Regions from separate parts of the Streptomyces sp. NPDC051183 genome, predicted to be linked through region 2. Evidence: riboswitches for the same ligand, from Rfam matches in the RefSeq annotation. Region 2 holds a riboswitch; each other region holds the start of a gene.

Region 1 (6,832 bases), on a different contig from region 2:
TATGGCGGCAGGTGCGGGTGAAGGGCAGAACTTCGAATGATGCGTCGGCTGTGATCGTCACCTGTGTGATCGCCCTTGTTGCCGCTTGTCCCTGGGAGCCCTGCGCTCCTGGTGTGGCGGCAATGTCGGTACGTTATGCCGTGGCCCCGGAGCGTGACAAGTGGGGGTCCGATTTGTTGGCTGGAATTATCGCTTCCGCATTGCGGAAGGGTAATCGAATTTCTATCTGCCGCTCGAACGGGACCCGCGGGACGGACGGGGGCCGCAGGCCGCTACCCTGAGCCGGTCAACAAGCACCAAGAAGGGGTGGACCCAGTGGCGGACATCGAGAGCGCACGGGCGACGTTCGGCAAGTTCGACGCCGACGGCGACGGCTTCATCACGGCCGACGAGTACAGCGCGGCCATGAAGGCCATGGGTGACGCCTTCGTCACCGGCGCGGTCGCGGACGCCGTGATAGCCGCCAAGGACACCGACGGCGACAAGCTCCTCAGCTTCGACGAGTTCTGGGCCTCCCTCAACAAGTAGGCCCGCACCGAGCAGGCCCCGCACCGCCCCCGCCCGCCTGCCGCAGCGGGGGCGCGTCAGGCCATGTCCTCGACCTCGCCGAGGGCCTCCTCCAGCCAGGCCAGCCAGAAGCTCTCCAGGGCGATCCCGCCGTGCAGCACGAGCCGGCGCAGCCGGTCCTCGACGGCGTCCCGCCCCGGGGGGAAGTCCTTCGCCTCGATGGCCTCGTACTTCGCCAGCTGGTCCCGGTGCAGCTCCAGGTGCCGGCGCAGCTCGGCGCCCAGCCCCTGCGGCCCCACCACGCCCGCCGCGCGGATCCGCAGCAGCAGCGGGTCGCGCATCGGCTTCGGGTCCTGGCTCTCGCCGACCCACCGGGCCAGCTCCGCGCTGCCGTCGGGGAGGACCTCGTACTCCTTCTTCTGCCCCCGTACGGGCACCTCGCTCGGCAGCGCGCGGATCAGCCCGGCCTCCTCCAGCCGGCCGAGCTCGCGGTAGATCTGCTGGTGCGTGGCCGACCAGAAGTACGCGATCGACTTGTCGAACCGCCGGGTCAGCTCCAGCCCCGACGAGGGCTTCTCCAGCAGGGCGGTGAGGATGGCGTGCGGCAGCGACATGCGGCCATCCTAGGTTTGCGGCGCCCGCGTCAGCGCAAGGCCGCGAGGGCCTCCGGAGTGCGGGGGCCCGGGGCCGCCTCGGGCAGCAGACCGTGGGCGCGCAGGAAGGCCGTCACCGCCGGGGACCAGGCCTGGCGCAGGCCCGCCGAGGCCAGCAGGGCGGGGTCCGACAGGAGGGTCCCCGCCGGGCCGAAGCGGATGCCCGACGGGGTCAGGACCGCCGCGTCGTCGGCCCAGCGGACCGCCAGGTCCACGTCGTGCGTTGCCATGACCACCGTGGTGCCCTGCGCACGCAGGCCCGCCAGGGCGTCCAGCAGCCGCTCCTGCCCGTCCGGGTCCAGGCCCGCCGTCGGCTCGTCCAGGATCAGCACGCGCGGAGCCATCGCCACCGCGCCCGCGATGGCCGCGCGCTTGCGCTGCCCGTACGAGAGCAGGTGCGTCGGGCGGTCGCGCAGGGCCGTGATGTCCAGGGCCGCCAGCGCCGAGTCCACGCGGGCCCGTACCTCCTGCGGCGCCAGGCCCATGTTCATCGGGCCGAAGGACACGTCCTGCTCCACCGAGGCGGCGAAGAGCTGGTCGTCCGGGTCCTGGACCACCAGCTGGACCGCCGTGCGCAGGCGCGTCAGGCCCTTGCGGTCGTGGCCGACCTCCGCGCCGTCGAGCCGCAGCGTGCCCGTACCGGGGCGCAGGCCCCCGCTCAGCAGCCGCATCAGCGTGGTCTTCCCGCTGCCGTTGCGGCCCAGCAGGACCAGTGCCCGCCCCTGCGCGATGCCGAAGTCCACGCCGGACAGCACGGCCGGGCCGTCCTCGTACGCGTAGCCCGCGCCCACCAGTTCCACCAACGGCCTCACAGGTAAAGCCCCTTCAGCAGGAGAGTCAGGGTGATCAGTGCGGCCAGCAGGGCCGCGGTCCCCGCCAGGAACCGCCACGACAGCGCCGCCTCCGGTACGAGGACCCGCAGCGCGCCGTCGTAGCCGCGCCCGGCCAGCCCCACCTGGAGCCGGGCCGCGCGGTCGAAGGCCCGTACGAACGAGGTCGCGGCGAGCCCCGCCAGGGACCGCCACACCGCGGCCCGGCCGGTGTGCCCGAGCCGGGCCGCCTGGGCCCGGCGGACCTGGGCCATCGAGTCCAGGAGCAGGAACCCGATCCGGTACATGACCAGGGCCACGTCCACCACCGGGGCCGGCACCCCCGCCCGCACCAGCCGCGGCAGCACGTCCGAGACCGGGGTGGTGAAGGCGAACAGCAGCACGCCCAGCGAGGCGGCCGAGGTGCGCAGCAGCAGCTCCGCCGCATGGCGCGGCCCGTCGGGGGCGAGCGAGAGCGGCCCGGCCGGACCGCCGACGGCGAACAGCAGCGGCAGCGCCCCGGTGAAGCAGAAGCCGAGCGGGATCCGGAAGGCGCGCCACAGCTGCCGTCCCCCCACCCCGGCGGGGCCGAGCAGCAGGGCGAGGGTCGCCGCGCCGACCAGCGGCCCGCCGGGCCAGGGCGGGAGGGACACGGCGGTGACCGTCAGCCCGAGGCCCAGCAGGGCCTTCTCCAGCGGGTGGCGGCAGCGCCAGCGGCTGCTGTGGGCCGCTACGTCGATGGGCAGCACCGCCTAGGACTCCGGGGCGGCTTCGGCGGCGGCCTCGCGCGCGGCGGCCTCACCCTGGCGGCGGCCCTTGCGCACGCCGAAGTAGTACGCGAGAACTCCCGCTCCGATGGCGGCCTGCAACGCGAACAGCGCCGACTCGACTTCCCCGGACGGGGGCTCGTACAGGGGGGAGAACCACGGCTCGTAGTCCGGCTTGAGCTCGGTGATGGCCGCTTCCGCCTGCGCGTCGGCACCCGCGAACGGCTCCTCCTTGCCCTCGCCCAGCCCCAGCGCGAGCGGGAGCACGGCGAGCGCCGCCACCAGGAGCAGCAGCAGGGCGTTGACCTTCGTGTTCTTGTTCATCTTGATGCCCATCAGGCCGCCGCCTCCTGCTGCTTGTCCCGGGTGAGCTTCGCGACGCCCAGGCGGACCAGGTCCGACTTGCTGGACTGCATGAGCAGCCGCATCACGAGGACGGTCAGCAGGCCCTCGCTCACCGCGAGCGGGATCTGGGTGACCGCGAAGATCCCGCCGAACTTCGCGAGCGCGCCGGGGAAGCCCGTGCCCGGGTCCGGGAAGGCCAGCGCCAGCTGCACGCTGGTGACGCAGTAGGTGACCAGGTCGGCGAAGAAGGCTCCGAAGAAGACGGTCACCATCAGCGGGAGGTCGAAGCGGCGCAGCAGCCGGTAGACCCCGTAGCCCGCCCAGGGGCCCGCGACGGCCATGGAGAAGACGTTGGCGCCGAGCGTGGTCAGCCCGCCGTGCGCCAGCAGGAGCGCCTGGAACAGCAGGGTGATCGTGCCGAGCACGGCCATGATCGGCGGCCGGAACAGGATCGCTCCGAGCCCGGTCCCGGTGGGGTGGGAGCAACTACCCGTCACCGAAGGGATCTTCAGGGCGGAAAGGACGAAGGTGAACGCTCCGGACGCCCCGAGCAGCAGCGTGCTCTCGGGGTTCGCCTTCACCTCACGGGTGAGGGCCCGGACGCCGTGCACGACGAAGGGGGCGGACGCGGCGCCCCAGGCGACCGCGTGCAAAGGGGGCAGGAACCCCTCGGCTATATGCATGAGTAGGGAGACCTCTCCAGCACCTCGTGGATGGACAACGCGCCCCGGCCGGTCTCCTGGCTCACGGGTGCTGATGCCCTGTCTCCGCCTTCCCGGGCGGCGCGGAACCTCCCGCACAGCCCAGTGGCTTTCCCGCAGGAGTGGAGCCGGACTTCCCGTTCACAGTGGCGAGGGCCGCGCCGGTTTTCCACCGGCTTCCCGAACACCAAGGCCCGCTGACCCTAGTCGCCCGGACGGACCGCTAACAACTTGCACCGATTCGTACGGCCGCGGTCCGGTGGCGGGCCCGCGCGGCGCCGGGGAGGGTGGGGGAATGGCCGCTGACTTCGACTACTCGGACCTGACCGCCGTCTACGTGAACTGCACCCTCAAACGCTCGCCCGAGACCAGCAACACCGAGGGCCTGATCGACAGGAGCCGCGCCGTCATGGCGGCGGCCGGCGTACGGACCTCGCTGATCCGCGCCGTGGACCACGACATCGCCACCGGTGTCTGGCCGGACATGACCGAGCACGGCTGGGAGAGCGACCAGTGGCCGGTCCTGTACAGCCAGATCATGGACGCCGACATCCTCGTGCTCTGCGGCCCGATCTGGCTCGGCGACAACAGCTCCGTGATGAAGCAGGTGATCGAGCGGCTCTACGCCTGCTCCTCGATCCTGAACGAGCGGGGCCAGTACGCGTACTACGGGCGCGTCGGCGGGGCGCTGATCACCGGGAACGAGGACGGCGTCAAGCACTGCGCCATGAACATCCTCTACAGCCTCCAGCACCTCGGCTACGCGATCCCCCCGCAGGCCGACGCCGGCTGGATCGGCGAGGCCGGGCCCGGACCCTCGTACCTCGACCCCGGATCGGGCGGCCCGGAGAACGACTTCACCAACCGGAACACCGCCTTCATGTCGTGGAACCTGATGCACCTGGCCGCCCTCCTCAAACGGGCCGGCGGCATGCCGGCGCACGGCAACCAGCGCTCCGAGTGGGACGCGGGCTGCCGCTTCGACTTCCCCAACCCCGAGCACCGCTGAGCCGCCCGCCGCGCCGCGGCCCTACGCGGGCACCTCCGCCAGGGCCGACTCCAACTGCGCCAGCAGGGGCCGGGCATCCATCCGGCGGCAGCTAGCCAGCGCCTCCTCCAGCAGAGCCCGGGCCCCCGCCGCGTCCCCCGAAGTCAGCAGCGCGCGGGCCAGCGGCGGCACGGCCAGGGCCCGCACCAGGCTCTGCCCCGAGCGGCGGCCCAGCCCGTCGGCCTCCCACAAGTGGTGCAGCGCCGCGGCCGTGTCCGAGCGCGCCAGGGCGATCCGGCCGAGCCCGATGCGGGCCGCGCTCTGGCCCGCCAGGTCGCCCGAGCCGACGGTGAAGGCCAGGATCTCGCCGAAACCCGCCTCCGCCTCGGCGAGCCGCCCCAGCACGCGCTGGGCATCGGCGACCCAGCGCAGCATGCACATCCGGGGCCAGGCCGCGCCGCCCGCCCCGGCGACCGCCAGCGCCTCGCGCAGCACCGGCAGTGCGCGGCCGGTCTCGCCGCGCGCGAACAGCACCTGGCCGATGCCGCGCAGCGCGTGGGCGTGGCCGTAGTGGTCGCCGGCCGCCTCGAAGACCGGGGCGATGCGCCGGCAGCGCCGCTCCGCCTCGGCGAGCCGGCCCTGGACCCGGTCGAGGTAGGAGAGCAGCCAGCCCGCGTACGCCGCCCCGTGCGCGTCCCCGAGCTCCTCGAACAGCGCCTCCCCTTCGGCCAGCATCTCCCCGGCCGCGCCCCACTCCTCGCGGCAGGTCCGCAGCCGGCCCAGGCCGACCAGCATCACCGCCTCGCCGGTGCGGTCTCCGGCCGAGCGGGCCGCCGTCAGCCCCGCCTCCTGGACCGCCTGCCAGCCGGCCAGGTCGCTGCGCAGGTCGAAGACGTACTCCCCGGCCGCCGCCAGCTCCCAGCAGGCGTACGGATCCACGCGCCCGGCCTGCCGTACGGTCGCCACGAGCGCGTCCCGCTCGGCCCCCAGCCAGCGCACCGGCTCGGCGCGCGGCCCCGCGAGCACCGCCGGGTCGGGGACCCGGGCGGCCGTGCGCCCGCCCAGCCCGGGGTAGTCCAGGCCCTGGTGGGCCCGCCGGCCCTCGCGCGCCAGCGCCACCCAGCAGGCCAGCACCCGGCGCACCACGCGCGTGGCGTCCCCGGAGCCCCCGGCGCCCGGGGCGCTCGCGGCGGGGGCGGCGAGCTCGCGGCCGAAGGCACGGACCAGGTCGTGCATCCGGTAGCGCGACTGCCCCGCCCCGTCGCGGCCGGCTACCTCCAGCAGATGCGCCGACACCAGGGCGTCGAGGGCCTCCTCGGCGGCGGCGAGCGGCCGGTCCAGCACGGCGGCCGCCGTCCAGGACGCGCAGTCGGGGGCGTCGAGCAGCGCCAGCCCGCGCAGGAGTGCCCGCGCGTCGCCCGGCAGCGCGCGGTAGCTGAGCCGCAGCCCGGCCCGTACCCCGTCGAGCACGTCCAGCCGGGCCCGCTCGTCCCCCAGCCGCGCCGCCAGCCGGGCCAGGTCCCGGTGCGGGAACGCGGCCAGTTCGGCCCCGACGATCCGCAGCGCGAGCGGCAGCCGCCCGCACAGCCGCACCAGCTCGCGGGCCGCCCCCGGTTCGGCCGCGACCCGCCCGGCCCCGGCGATCCGGCCGAGGAGCCCGAGCGCGGTCGGCTCGTCCAGCAGCGGCAGCTCCAGGGCCACCCGGCGCTCCAGCCCCGCGAGCCGCCGGCGGGCAGTGACGAGTACGGCACTGCCGCCCGGGGAACCCGGCAGCAGGGCCCGGACCTGCGCCTCGGACGCGGCGTTGTCGAGCACCACCAGCACCCGCCGGTCCGCGAGCAGGCTCCGGTACAGGGCCGCGCGCTCGCCCGGCTCCGCGGGCACGGCCGGACCGTCCACGCCGAGCCCGCGCAGGAAAGCGGCCAGCACCTCGGCCGGGTCCGCGGCGCCGGCCGGGTCGGCGCCGCGCAGGTCGGTGTGGAGCTGCCCGTCGGGGAACTCCCCGCGCAGCGCGTGCGCGACCCGCAGCGCGAGCGCCGTCTTCCCGACCCCGGGCGGCCCG
Region 2 (6,832 bases):
CGCCCGCCGCCGCTCCGACCGGGCCGTCCGTGCACCGCCGCGCCTTCATCACCTGGCTGGCCGTCTACCCGACCATCACGCTCGCCCTCGCGCTGCTCGGCCCGGCCATGGGGGACCTGCCGCTCGTACTGCGCACGCTGATCCTCACCGCGATCGTCATCCCGGTCGTCGCCTACCTGCTGATCCCGGCCCTGATGAAGGCCAACGCCCGCTTCGGAACCCTCAACCGCCGATCAGCCGGAGCATGACGCCGACGATCCCGGAGCCGTACCACCGCCTGCGCGGACAGCCGCGGGTCGGTCGCGGCGCGCCGCCGGACCTCCGCGCCCCGGTCACGGCCGAACCGTTCCACCAGGTCGGGCGCCGAACCCGCGAGGCGGCGCATCGCCTCCGGGTCCTGATGCAGGGCCACCACCGGCCTCCACGTCCGCGCGCCGCTCGTCCGTCAGCCCGGGGTGGAGGGACACCGCGAGGCGCACGTCGTCCTCCGGATCGGCGGCCGGCAGGTCGACCCGGTCGGGGTCCAGGTACGGGTTCCCGGCCAGGGTGACCGCCGCCCGCACCTCGGGGTCCGGGTCCGGGTCCGCGCCCAGCCGGGCACGGGTGGCGCAGTCCCGGTCGGACCAGGCCGCCGCGCACACCGCGCTCCGCTTCGGCGCGCCGGGACCGCACCGCCCGCCGCGGGTGCCCGGCCGGTCCCGGACCCGCTCAGTTCGCCGCTCGCGCCCCGTCCAGAGGAAGGTAGACGATGTTCGGCACGCCGGTGTCCGGGTGGATCCCGATGCGCGTCCGGACTCCGTACACCTCGCCCAGCAACTCCTCCGTCAGGACCTCCTGCGGCGTCCCGCAGGCGGCCACCCGCCCGGCGGAGAGCACGTACAGCCGGTCGCAGAACGCGGCGGCGAGGTTGAGGTCGTGCAGGACGAGCAGGCCCGTCGCGGGCAGGGAGCGGACCAGGGCCAGGATCTCCAGCTGGTAGCGGATGTCCAGGTGGTTGGTCGGCTCGTCGAGGGCGAGCAGACCCGGGTCCTGGACCAGGGCGCGGGCCACCAGGGCCCGCTGGCGCTCCCCGCCGGAGAGCTCGTCGAAGCGGCGCCCGGTGAAGGCGGCCGCGCCGACGGTCTCCAGGGCCCCGGCGACGCGGCGCGCGTCGTCAGGACCGTCATGCTCCCAGAACCGCTTGTGCGGGCTGCGCCCCATCGCCACGACCTCGCGCACGGTCAGCCCGAAGGTGCCGCCCGCGTCCTGCGGCACGACCGCCACCCGGCGGGCGCGGTCCTTGGCGCCCAGTGAGGCCGCGTCCGCGCCGTCCAGCAGTACGCGCCCGGCCGTGGGCCGCAGCGCGCCGTAGACGCAGCGCAGCAGTGTGGTCTTGCCGCTGCCGTTGGGGCCGACCACGCCGACCGTTTCGCCGGGGCGGGCGACGAGGTCGACTCCGTGCAGCAGCGTCTGCCCGTCGGTCTCGTAACGCACGGCCTCGACCTCGAGTTCCGCCGGCCGGGATCCCGGATCCGCCGTCATCCGGCCACCCCCTCGGTACGGGTGGACCTGCGCAGCATCCACAGGAAGAACGGGCCGCCGACCAGCGCCGTGACCACGCCGACCGGGATCTCCTCGGGCGCCGCGGCGGTACGGGCCAGCAGGTCGGCCAGGGTCAGGAACACCGCCCCGCCCAGCGCGGCCACCGGCAGCAGCGCGCGGTGTCCGGCGCCGACGACCATCCGGGCGGCGTGCGGAACCATCAGCCCCACGAAGCCGATCGCCCCGCTGTACGCCACCAGTACGCCGATGACGAGGGAGGTCAGGACGAAGACGGCCGCGCGGAACCGCCCGGTGTCCAGGCCCAGCGTGCGCGCGCCCTCCTCGCCCGCGAGCAGCAGGTCGAGCGGCCGGGCCAGGGCGAGGAGCAGTCCGGTGCCGACGAGCAGTGCGACGGCGGGCAGGGCCAGTTCGTCCCAGCGGGCCCCGCCCAGGCCTCCGAGGGTCCAGAACAGCACGCTCGCGACCTGGTTGGGGTGCGCGGCGAGCACCAGCACCAGGCTGGTGAGGGCGGACAGCACGTACTGGACGGCGACGCCCGCGAGGATCAGCCGGCCGGTGGTCATGGTGCCGCCGCGCCGGGCCATCGCGTAGACGGAGACGAGCGCGCCCATGGACCCGATGAAGGCGGCCAGCGGCACGCCGACCCCGCCCGCGATCCCCGCGCCCGCGCCGAGGACGATGACCGCGACCGCTCCCGCCGAGGCCCCGGAGGAGGCCCCGAGCAGGAAGGGGTCGGCCAGCGGATTGCGCACCAGGGCCTGGAGCACGGTGCCCGCGACAGCCAGCCCCGCGCCGACGAAGACCCCGAGCAGCACCCGCGGCATGCGCACGTCCCACACGATGGAACCGAAGGCTCCGCCGCTCGGGCCGGGTCCGGCGAGCAGGATGTCGAGCACCCGGCCGGGCGCGATCCGGACCGGCCCGAGGGCCAGGCCCGCGACCGCGGACGCGGCCAGGGCGCAACCGAGCACGAGGAGGACGACCGGGGTACGGCACCGCCTCACGGGGCGTCGGGGTGCAGCTGGCGGCCCAGGGACTCGACGGCGTCGGCGACGCGTACGCCGAGCACGGCCGAGGAGAGCGGGAGCACGACGAAGCGCTGGTTCTTGATCGCGGGAACCTGCGCCAGCGCGGGATCGTTCAACAGGCGCTGCTTCTTGGCTTCGACGGTGGTGCCGCCGTAGTCGTAGATGAGGACGACCTCGGGCTTCCGCTCGATGACCTTCTCCCACGACACGTCGCCGAAGGTGTCCTTGAGGTCGGCGAAGGTGTTCGTCCCGCCCGCCAGCGAGACGATCTGGTTGCCGATGCCATTGCCTCCCGAGGTGAAGGCGGAGGCCTCGCCGGAGTCGTAGACGAAGACGGACGGCTTGGCCCGGTCCTTCACCCGTGCGGTGACGGCGTCGATGCGGCGCTGCTCGTCCTCGATGAGCTTCGCGCCGCGCTCGGGCACGCCGAAGGTCCGCGCCACTTCGGTGATCTCGGTCTTGAGCTGGTCGAGACCGACCGGCCCTTCGGTGCAGTACTCCACGCTGAGCCGGGAGTTGATGCCGGATTTGGCGAGTCCTTCGCGGTCGCGGCCCTGCGCCTTGTCGAAGGCGCTGGAGTAGCCGCCGTAGACGAAGTCGGGGTCGGCTCCGAGGAGGACCTCCTTGGAGGGGTACTCCTTGGCCAGCACCTTGATCTTGTCGTAGGCGGGCCGGTAGGCGGGCAGTACGGCGTCGTCCAGGTAGGCGGTCCCCGCGATCCGCTCCTCCAGCCCGAGGGCGAGCAGGATCTCGGCCGCGTGCTGGTTCATGGCGACGGCTCGCCGGGGCGGGGTCTGATAGGTGCTGCTGACCCCGCAGTTCGTGACGGTGTACGGGAACCCCGGCGCGGCGGCGGCCCCTGCCGACGGGTCTCCCCCATCCGGGGAACCACCGCAGGCGGCCAGGGGTATCAGGAGTGAAACCGGCACAAATGCCCGCAGGAGTGCGCGAGAACGCGACATGGCGAAGCCTCTCCGGGGGATCCGCGTCCCCTGGTCGAAGTGAAGAGGCGGTGCGTCAGTGTCTGACTCCCGGCTCCCGCGGGCGGGCTCCGGTCACAGTGGCGGGACCGCACCGGATTCGCACCGGTTTCCTGTCCTGCACCGCCTGGGTAACGCGCCCCAGTCTGCCAGACGCCCGGCGGCGGGCACCTCGGCGGTGACGCGGGGAAACGACGAACGCCCAGGTGCGAGGGGTCTCGCGCCCGGGCGTTCCGTCACAACGGGGCCGCTGTACGGCATTGCAGGGGCGGCAGGATTCGAACCTGCGGCCTTCGGTTTTGGAGACCGGCGCTCTGACCAGCTGAGCTACACCCCTTCGGCGAGACCAACCATGACACGGCGGGCGCCGAAGATCCACTGAATTCGGGGATCAACTCACGGGAATTTCGCGGCTCGTGCGGGCGCCGGCGGACCGGAGCCACGCGATGAGGGGGCCATCGTCGCTGGTCAGAGCGATGTCCAGGGGCGTCAGGTCGCCGTAGCCGATCCAGTCGATGTCCGCCCCTTGAGACAACAAGTATTGGGCAGTGGACAGTCGGCCCCCGTGACAGGCCCCCCAGAAGGCGCTGGTGATGTCCTCCCGGGACGCGCCGGCGGCGATGAACTCCTCCACCCGGTCCAGGAGTCCGAGGGCCGCGGCGTCCTGGAGGTCGGCGCGGGCGCCGTGGTCGAGGAGGCGGCGCGCGGCGCGCCACTGGCCGAAGCCGGTCGCGTCGGCCAGCGGGGTGCCGCCGCCGAGAAGGGCGCCCGGGGCCTCGATGTCCGCACCCACCGCGATGAGCGCGTCGACGGCGGCCACGTCGTCATTGCTGGCGGCCCAGTGCAGCGGGGTCTCCGCGTGCGACCCGACGAACCGGGCTCCGGGATCCGCCCCGGCGGCCACCAGGGCGTGGATCACCTCCGCGGTCTGCGGGTAGTGCCCCGGCCAGTCGGTGGCGATGTGCAGCAGGCTGCGCTCCCCGGCGGCCGCGCCCCGCCGGACGATGCGGCAGGTCGCGAGCCCGGGGTTCGCGTCCAGGAGCCGGCGCAGCTCCGACAGGTCGCCGGCGCGGATCGCTGCCGAGACGGAGACGGCGAGCGGGTCGCCGGATTCGAGGGAGAGCATGGAGCTCAGGCTACGAGGGCGCGCGCCGCTCCGGCCGGTGGCGGGACCGGGGGACGCGGAGGATCGTGGGCGGGGTGATCCGTCGGACGGCAGGTTCCGCCATGCGCCGCGGGGAGCGCGCCGCCGGGGCGCTGCCCCGGGCCCGGGTCCGGGCCCGGGTGCGGGCGGCGCGGCTGGCGGTGGCGATCCTGCTCGTGCCCGCCCTGCTGGGCGCGGCCGGCGCCTCCGGCGAGACCGTCCCGCTCTCCGGCGACGGGCCGGGCGAGCGGCTCGACGTCACGCTCAGCCGGGTGGCGGACCCGGCGACCCCGACGAGCCCGGCCGACGCGACGGACCCGACCCGGCCCGTGCCCGGCGGCACCGGTCGCCTGGTCTCCGTGGAGTTCCGCCTGGAGAACACCGGGACCGCCGTGTACGAGGACTCCCCGGCCGCGGCCGCGCACCTGCTGGACACGTACGGGCACCGGTACACCGGCACCGGCATCTCGACGGAGGCGGGTCCAGCCTTCCCCGACACCGTCACCCTCGGCCCCGGCGGCACGGCGCACGGCTTCGTCACCTTCCGGCTGCCCGAGGGCGCCCCGCTCGCCGCGGTGCAGTTCGCCCTGAACGGCGGCCTCGCCGACGACGTCGGCCACTGGAGCCTGTCCTGAGGCAGCCGGATCCGCCCTCTTGACCGACTCTGGTCCAGACCAATAGTTTCCGCATGCACAGCGCACGCACAGCACGGCCCCGGAGCACCACTCCCCCGCGCCCGTAAAGGAAGCCCATGCGCCGCAGCATGCTCGGCAGGCTGGCCGTCGCCGCCTGCTCCCTCTCCCTGCTCACCGCCTTCGCGCCCGCCTCCTCCGCCCACGGCGACGGCGACGGCGCCCGCGGCGGCTCCCCGTACAAAAGGGTCGGCTACTTCACCCAATGGGGCGTCTACGGACGGGACTTCCAGGTCCAGGACCTGGAGGCCAACGGCAGCGCCGGCAAGCTCACCCACATCAACTACGCCTTCGGCAACATCGGCGCGGACGGAAAGTGCTTCACCGGCAACGTGCCCGGCGAGGCCGACGCCTGGGCCGACTACGTCCGCCCGCTCGACGCGGAGAACTCCGTGGACGGCGTCGCCGACGACTGGGAACAGCCCCTCGCCGGCAACTTCAACCAGCTGCGCGAGCTCAAGGCCAAGCACCCCGGCCTCAAGGTCCTGCTCTCGCTGGGCGGTTGGAGCTGGTCCACGCACTTCTCGGACGCCGCGCTGACCCCGGCCTCCCGCAAGGCCCTCGTGGAGTCCTGCATCGACCTCTACATCAAGGGGAACCTGCCGCAGGACGGCACCCGCGGCGGCGCGGGCGCGGCCGCCGACGTCTTCGACGGGATCGACCTCGACTGGGAGTGGCCCGGATCGGCCGGTGACGCCGACACCACCTACCGCCCGGAGGACAAGCGCAACTTCACCGAGCTGGTCAAGGAGTTCCGCACCCAGCTGGACAGGTACGCCCGCAGCCAGGGCAAGCGGACGAAGTACGAGCTGACGGCCTTCGTTCCGACCGCGCCCGCCAAGATCGACGCGGGCTTCGACGTCCGCCGGATCATGCGCGACCTCGACTTCGTGACCCTCCAGGGCTACGACTTCCACGTCTCGGGCGAGAAGACCACGGCTCAGCAGTCCGCCCTGTACGCCCGCGGCGACTTCAGCGTGGACGGAACGGTCGAGGCCTGGGAGCGGCGCGGCGCGCCCGCGCGCAAGCTGGTGATGGGCATGCCGTTCTACGGGCAGGGCTGGACCGGCGTGAGCGGCGGCGGGGACGGCATGGGACAGCCGGCCACCGGTCCGGCGCCGGCCACCTGGTCCGCCGGGTACGAGGACTACAAGGCGCTGAAGGAGCTGGCCGGTTCGGGGACGTACAAGGTCCACCGCGACCGGCGCGGCGGCCACGCCTGGCTCTTCGACGGCAGCACGCTGTGGACGTACGACGACCCGCAGGTGCTGCGCACCAAGACCCGGTACATCCGCGAGCACGGCCTGGGCGGCGCCATGTTCTGGTCCCTGGACGCCGACACCTCCGACGGCGAGCTGATGACGGCCGTCGACCAGGGCCTGCGGGGACACTGACCCCGGTCCACTCACCCAGCTCCACCGACAGCGCCGCCGGGCCGCGGAAGTG
Region 3 (6,832 bases), on a different contig from region 2:
AGGAAGGCCCCGGCGAGCATGGACGCCGGGATGAGCGCCCGGTGGTCCGAGGTCCCCAGCGCCACCCGCGTCAGATGCGGCACCGCGAGGCCCAGGAAGGCGACGGGGCCGCAGAACGCGGTCGCCGCGCCCGCCAGCAGCGACGTGCCGAGCAGGGCCAGATCGCGGCTGCGCCGCACGTTCAGCCCCATGGTGCGGGCGTAGTCCTCGCCGAGCAGCAGGGCGTTGAGGCGTTTGGCGGTGAGCAGGGCGGTCAGCAGTCCGGCTCCGATGACGGGCAGCATGACCTGGAGGTCGGGCCAGGTCGTGGCGCTGAAGCTGCCCAGGCCCCACATGACGAACTGCTGGGCGCGTTCGGGACGGGCGTAGACGAGCATCACGCCGACCACGGCGGTGGCCGCCGACCCGATCATGACACCGATGACGAGCAGGGTGACGGCCGACTGGACCCATCGCGAGAGCAGCAGTACGAGGGCCAGCACGGCGGCGGCGCCGAGCGAGGCGGCCAGGACGACGCCCCCACGCCCCAGTCCGGCGAGGTTTCCGGTGAAGCTTCCGGCCACCCCGCCGGTGCCGACCACCACGGCGGCGACGCCCATGCTCGCGCCCGAACTCACCCCGAGGGAGAACGGGTCGGCCAGCGCGTTGCGGAACAAGGTCTGCATCTGTGCGCCCGCCACCGCCAGGGCGGCACCGACGGCGGCGGCGGTCAGCGCGCGCGGCAGCCGCACCTGCTCGACGATCACCGTCCATCGCGGGTCCTCGGCGGTGCCGCCGAACAGGATCCGCACCACCTCCGCGACCGGCACCGGGTGGGAGCCGGTCGCGATGGTGAGGACGAACAGCGTGGCGGTACCGGCCGCGAGGGCGAGGACGACGGCGAGGCGCCGCCGCCCCGCCCGCAGCGGCCGCGGGGCGTCGGGGGCATCCGGGACGGCGGTCGGCGCGGTTGCCGTGTGCGTCGTCACGCCTTCGGCACCGGCTGGTAGAAGGTGAACGTGTGGTCCTTCGCCTGGTCCGGGTGCATCAGCGCGAAGAGGTCGGCGAGGACCAGGTCAGGGCGCAGCACGCCGCGCTCGAAGTAGTCGTTGCCGCCGCCGGGGCCGAGCGCCTTGGTGTTCGTCCAGACCGCACCGCCGGAGAGAGCCTTCAACTGCCCGTACCGGTTGTCCGCCTTCACCGCGTCGGCGGTGGACTTCCACTTCTGGTCGGCGATCCAGACCGGGGCCTCGCCGCCCTTGGCGTACACGGCCTCGAAGTTCAGCTGCAGGTTGCCGGTGCCCGCCTCGCCGGCCCAGGGGTAGGTGCCGCCCGCGTCCTTGATCAGCTGGGCGGCGTAGCTGCCGCCGGCGGGCATGTACCAGGTGCCCTGGTACATCGTGCCGGGCAGGATTTCGACGGTCTTGCCGTCCTTTACCGCCTGTGCGCCCTTCTCGGCGACCTTCCGGTAGTCGGTCTCGATGGTGTCGAAGACCTCGCCGGCTCGCTGCTCCGCCCCGGTGAGCGCGGCCATCGCCTTGACCCACTCGGCGCGGCCGAGCGGACTGGCCTCCAGCCACTCGGCGTTGGCGACGACGGCGATTCCGGCCTGGCGCAGCTTCGGGTACTGCGGGTCGTCGGTGCCCTGGGTCATCAGTACATCCGGCTTGGCGCCGATGACCGTCTCGGCGTTGAGCGTACGGTCCTTGGCGTACTCGGTGACCTTCCCTGCCTTCACCCGCTCGATCACCTGGGCGGAGGAGATGGTCGCGGTGCTCGCCACCCCCGTCAGCACGTCGAGGGCGCCGGTCTCGGTGAGCAGCGGCAGGTGGGTGGTGGAGGCGGAGTACAGGCTCTTGACCGGAACCGTGACCTGCTGCGCGGACGCCAGCTCACCGGTCAACTCCGGCTTTGGCGCACCGCACTTGACCAGGACGTACGACTCGGGCTTCCCCTTGGGGAAGGGCTCGTTGACGGTGAGCACCTGGTAGCTCTTCTCGTACCGGAGCGTGAAGTTCTTGGCGTGCTCCACCGTCGACTTGACCGGGAAGTAGTCCTTGGCCGGGTCGAAGTCCTTGATGCAACCCCCCCCGACGGCCTGGGCCTTGGCGTCGGCGGGCGGGCCGGCGTCGCTGCCGCACGCGGTGAGCGTGAGGGCGGCGGCGAGGAAGGCCACCACGGCTGCCTGACGGCGACCGGGCATGGCGGATCGTACGGACAAGGTGACTCCTGGTGACGTTCATGGGCAGTGCGCAGCACTGGTACGCAGGGCACGTGATGCGGGCGCACGGGAAGGAACCCGCTGGGGGAGGGGGTCGTCAGAACCTGAGGAGGGAACGGGCGCGGGAATCAACCCGGGCAGACCGGCTCCGAAGAACCACGGGCAGCGCGAAGCCGCCACAACGCATACGCAGGCACACGAGTGCCACCGCCTCTCCTGGGGAAATCCGCCCCGTACATCGAGGTGCGACGGCGTGAGTCTCCTGACTCGGGATCACGGCTTCTCCGGCCTTCCCACCCCCGGATGGGGCGGTGGCCATGGGTGGAGTCGCTCCCCCTACACAGTGGCGGTACCGTGCCGGAATCTCACCGGCTTCCTCGTTCCGCCGTCGCTTGTCGGACGGAAGCATCGCAGAACCGGCCGCAGCCCCGCCAGACCCACAACTGTGCGACCGGCCACAGCGCGTGGTCGTCGGGCTCGGGGGAGCCCGCCCGGAGCTCTGCCTCAGCGAGCTCGTGGCGCGCATGGCACCCAATAGGTCTAGACAACAAACAAGCCCCAGGTCGCTGACCTGGGGCTTTGCTATGGAGCCTGTCGTTCTGCCGGGACGGGGCGCTAGGTTCGGCCCGTCATCAGCGACCGACCAGGGGGAACGATGCGCATCCGTCATGCCCTGCCGACCGCCGCGGCCGCCGCCGCGGTCGTCCTCGCGCTTCCAGGCACCGCCCACGCCGCTACCGGATCCGCCTCGGTGACCAGCGGATACGGCACGGCGAGCGCCTCGTGGACGTGGGCAGGCCCGGGCAGCCTGTCCAACATTAACCTCACCGTCCGCGACACCAAGTGCAATGCCAACCCGGTGTACGCGAAGTTCAAGGTCTACCGGACGAACGGTCAGTACTGGACAACCTCGACGCTCCGCTACGACTACAACGGCTGCAACGGGAGCGGGACGCCGCACAATGGCCTGAGCCTCTCGGACGGCTACAACATCGCCAACATCGCACTCATCATCTGTAACGAGGAGTGGGGCACCGACCCCTGCTCCGAGGGCTCCAAATCCGCCCGCAACCCCCTCGCCTGAGGGCCGGAGCGGCAGGGCGTCCGCCCCTCGGGGTACCGGGGGCGGGCGCCCGTACAGGTTGTCGTGCGCGAATGACGGAAACCCGGGGCTATGAACTGGCCCAGATCAACATATCCCGCCCCACCACGCGCAACCTCCGCAACAGCCATGCACGCGGGGCAAGTCAGCCTCTCGAGATCGCCCTACTATCCCTTCCGGCCGTATCTCGGCTGACCCCGGTATTGGTCCGTACGGGCCGACGCCTGCCCAAGGGGCCGCGGGGGGAGCGAGAATCTGACCGACGTGCTCGATGGCAACAGTGCGTGGCCCCTCTGCGGCCCCGGCACCAGACTGACCTACGGGCTCAACGTCCCAACGAGCTACCGGCATCGGCGGGCAGGCGCCGCAGCCATGTTTTCACGCCGGCAAGACGCACCCGAAGGGATCAGGGGGACTGACCTGCGGAAACATCCGAAAGCTAGATGTCGGACTTGGGTATGGTCCGAAGCGTAAGGAAACTCCCGGTTTGTCTGCTCCCTGCCGCTCATCGCAGGTCAAGGGCGGGCTGCGCAGAGTACAACCATCGGCCTCACGGATCACGGCCGATACGCCGGAGGCGATGCAGTTGCGCTTGCTGCAGACGGTGGTCGAGGTGGCGGCGGAGAAGAACTCCACCCTCGTGATGCCGTTCCCGGTCGAGCTGCTGCGCTACTTCGACCGGGCGGCCAAGCACTTCGACGCCGCGGACACCGCTACTGGAACCTCGGGCATCACACCCGAGGCTTAGGTCGCGTCAAGGACCGATCTCGAACTTCGGGGGCTCCACGTCCTTGAGGCAGCCCGTGTTCGGGGCCGTGGGGGTGTTGAAGAACGAGACGGCGATGGACTGCGCGCACTTCGACGTGGCGAGGACCACGTGGGGGTTGTACGGGATGGTGACGACGGTGGATCGGGGCAGGGTGCGGGCCACGTACGTGCCGCTCTCGGCGCCGGTCTGGGAGTCGAATCCGCCCGACATGACGAGGGTGGGGATGTCACTGCGGGTGACCTCCCGGGCCGACGGCGGGACCGCGGGGACGTTCCAGCCGGCGCAGTCCTCGCGTACGAAGGTGAACTGGGGGGCCTGGGCCTGTACCGAGGCGGGGAAGCCGGGGAAGTTCGCCTCGGCGCCCTTCACGGATTGCGCCTCGGTCTCGTACGGCACCATCGAGCTGCAGAACACGCCGTACTCGAGGCCGTGGGAGATCCGGCCGTCGTACTCCGGGGTGACCCTGCTCGCCGCCCACTGCTCGGCGACCCGCTGCGGGTTGCCGTGGGCCAGTTCGTCGAGCGAGCGGGGGACGCCGGGGGCCACGTGGGTGGCGGTGGTCATCCAGTTCATCAGGGCTCCGCCGTCCAGGACCACCTTCACGGGTTCGGGGCTGCCGGGGGTCTTGACGGTGGTGGTGATCGGTTTGGCCGTGAGCTGATGGATCATCCTGTCGAAGGTGGCGGGCAGGTCCGGGTAGCGGCTGTTGCACGCCGGCTGCTCCTCGCATGCCTTGAACATGCTGTCGATGCCTTGCTTGGCGCTGCTCCATGCCTGCGCGAATCCTGCCTTGGACGGTGGCAGGACGCCGTCGAGTGCGACCGAGCGGATTCCCTCCGGGTGGTCGCGCATGTAGCCGAGCGCCAGGTGGGTTCCGTAGGAGATGCCGTACACGTTCCACTGCGGGAGGTTCAGCGCGCGGCGCAGGTCGGCGTAGTCGGCGGAGCTCTGGATGTCGTTGTAGGCGCCGAGGTCGACGCCGCGGGCGGCGAGTCGGTCGTGGCAGGCCTGGATGACCGCGAGGTGCTCGCGCTCGGTGGACGGCGCGTTGTAGACGAGGCCGACGGCGCGTGCTTCGAACTCGTCTATGTTGCTGCAGGTGAGCTCCGGGTCGGCCGAATAGGTGCCGCGCTGGGACATGAGGATCACGTCCCGGTCGGTGTTCAGGCGGCCGCCGACGATCATCTTCGCCTGACCGACGGCGTCGTTGCCGGGTCCGCCGACGAGCACCACGATCGGGTCGGGTTTCGGCTTGTCCGAGGTCGCCGGCACGATCGCGACACCCAGGGTGATCTTCCGGCTGTCCGTCTTGGCGCGGTTCTCGGGCACGGTGAGAGTGCCGCACCGGGCCCCTTTCAGCTCCTCGAGCGCTTCCGGCGTCCTCGGACAGGGGCCCGGCTCGTAGCGGGCGTCGCCCACGGTGCGGGCGACCGTGCCGCTCGCTCCGCCGGGCGTCTCCCCCTGTGCGCTCGCCGGCCCCGCGAGCAGGCCGGTCACGAGTATTCCGGTGGCCGCCGCGGCCGACCTGGAGCGCAAGCGTCGTACATGCGGGCGTGACATCTGCCCTCCCGGTCACTTCGGGGTGATCGTGAACGGTTCCCACTTCTGGTCCGCCACGCAGCCGGTGTCGGGCGCGGTGGGACGGCTGAGGAAGGACTCCAGCACCTTCTGGCCACAGGGCGACTGCGGGACCACCCAGTGCCCGATGCCGGGGATCTGAACGGTGGTCGACCCGGGCAGTTGACGGGCCGTCTTCTGCGCCCAGCTCGCCCCGCTCTTCATGTCACCGGTCCCGTTGATGAAGAGCGTCGGCACCGAGCTGACGGGCGCCTCACGTATCAGGGCGGTGCGGTCCGGGACGTTCCAGATTCGGCACACCTGTTCCTGGAAGGCCAGTTGGGGCGCTTGGGTCAGGACCTGGTCCGGCCAGTCGGGGAACGCCTCGCGGCCCGCCTTCAGGAGGTCGGACTCCGAATGGTCCGGCGTCCATTCGCTGCACACCACCGAGTTCGTGAGGCCGTGGGCGCTCTGGCCGATGACCTGGGACGAACCGGCGGCGCGGGCCTTTGCGAAGCGCTCCGGGTTGCCGCGGCCGAGTTCGTCGATCGCCGCCGGGACGTCCTTGAACGGGATCGCCTTGGCGACCAGCAGGTTCACCAGTGCCCCGCCGTCGAGGACGACCTTCACAGGGTCACCGCCCTGCGGCGGCTGGACGTTCAGCGTCAGCGGCCGGGCTTCGAGCTTGCGCACCTGCTGGTTCAGGGTGCGCTCGATGTCCGGGTAGCGGCTCTTGCACTTGGGTTCCGCCGCACAGGCCTTGTAGAGGTGGTCGAGGCCCTCGGCGGCACCCGCCCAGGCGAAGGGCAGGGAGACGTACTGCGCGGGGGCGATGGAGTCGAGCGCCACCGCGCGGATCCCCTGGGGGTGCAGGCGCAGGTAGGTCAGGGCGAGGTTGCTGCCGTACGAATGGCCGTAGACGTTCCACTGCTTGATGCCGAGCGCCGTGCGCAGGTCGGCGAAGTCGGCGGCGTTCTCGAAGCTGTTGTAGGCGCTCAGGTCGGCTCCGTCGGCCGCCAGGCGGTCCCGGCACTGTTTGACCGCGGCGAGCATGAGGCGCTCGGTCTGCGGTGCGTACGAAGGGAGCCCCACGGCCGCTTCGTTGAAGCGGTCCGCCTCCGGGCAGGCGAGGTTGGGCTTGTCGTAGAGGTTGCCGCGCTGCGCCATGACGATCAGCTCGCGGTCCTTGTTCAGGCCGGAGGAG

Evidence for each region. A riboswitch is a leader RNA that binds a small molecule or an ion and turns the genes downstream of it on or off. The one in region 2 is predicted to bind cobalamin.
Region 1: another riboswitch for cobalamin. It lies ahead of AB0M99_RS33595 (energy-coupling factor ABC transporter permease); the one in region 2 lies ahead of AB0M99_RS14040 (ABC transporter substrate-binding protein).
Region 3: another riboswitch for cobalamin. It lies ahead of AB0M99_RS21990 (ABC transporter substrate-binding protein); the one in region 2 lies ahead of AB0M99_RS14040 (ABC transporter substrate-binding protein).

What each region holds. Positions count from the first base shown of each region.
Region 1 covers NZ_JBFBBA010000057.1:9,377-16,208, forward strand. Annotated here, with positions in the region: gene AB0M99_RS33565 (tRNA-dependent cyclodipeptide synthase) at 1-61, opposite strand, end outside; gene AB0M99_RS33570 (EF-hand domain-containing protein) at 316-528, shown strand; gene AB0M99_RS33575 (PadR family transcriptional regulator) at 585-1,121, opposite strand; gene AB0M99_RS33580 (ATP-binding cassette domain-containing protein) at 1,151-1,972, opposite strand; gene cbiQ (cobalt ECF transporter T component CbiQ) at 1,969-2,718, opposite strand; gene AB0M99_RS33590 (energy-coupling factor ABC transporter substrate-binding protein) at 2,722-3,060, opposite strand; gene AB0M99_RS33595 (energy-coupling factor ABC transporter permease) at 3,072-3,764, opposite strand; cobalamin riboswitch at 3,793-4,012, opposite strand; gene AB0M99_RS33600 (flavodoxin family protein) at 4,078-4,791, shown strand; gene AB0M99_RS33605 (BTAD domain-containing putative transcriptional regulator) at 4,813-6,832, opposite strand, start outside.
Region 2 covers NZ_JBFBBA010000013.1:60,941-67,772, forward strand. Annotated here, with positions in the region: gene AB0M99_RS14020 (hypothetical protein) at 1-248, shown strand, start outside; gene AB0M99_RS14025 (hypothetical protein) at 333-641, opposite strand; gene AB0M99_RS14030 (ABC transporter ATP-binding protein) at 709-1,521, opposite strand; gene AB0M99_RS14035 (iron ABC transporter permease) at 1,518-2,546, opposite strand; gene AB0M99_RS14040 (ABC transporter substrate-binding protein) at 2,543-3,532, opposite strand; cobalamin riboswitch at 3,568-3,705, opposite strand; tRNA gene AB0M99_RS14045 (tRNA-Trp) at 3,814-3,887, opposite strand; gene AB0M99_RS14050 (ankyrin repeat domain-containing protein) at 3,942-4,676, opposite strand; gene AB0M99_RS14055 (hypothetical protein) at 4,751-5,329, shown strand; gene AB0M99_RS14060 (glycoside hydrolase family 18 protein) at 5,446-6,780, shown strand.
Region 3 covers NZ_JBFBBA010000024.1:100,361-107,192, forward strand. Annotated here, with positions in the region: gene AB0M99_RS21985 (iron ABC transporter permease) at 1-968, opposite strand, end outside; gene AB0M99_RS21990 (ABC transporter substrate-binding protein) at 965-2,200, opposite strand; cobalamin riboswitch at 2,435-2,620, opposite strand; gene AB0M99_RS21995 (hypothetical protein) at 2,856-3,284, shown strand; partial or broken gene AB0M99_RS22000 (slipin family protein) at 3,850-4,050, shown strand; gene AB0M99_RS22005 (alpha/beta hydrolase) at 4,057-5,607, opposite strand; gene AB0M99_RS22010 (alpha/beta hydrolase) at 5,644-6,832, opposite strand, start outside.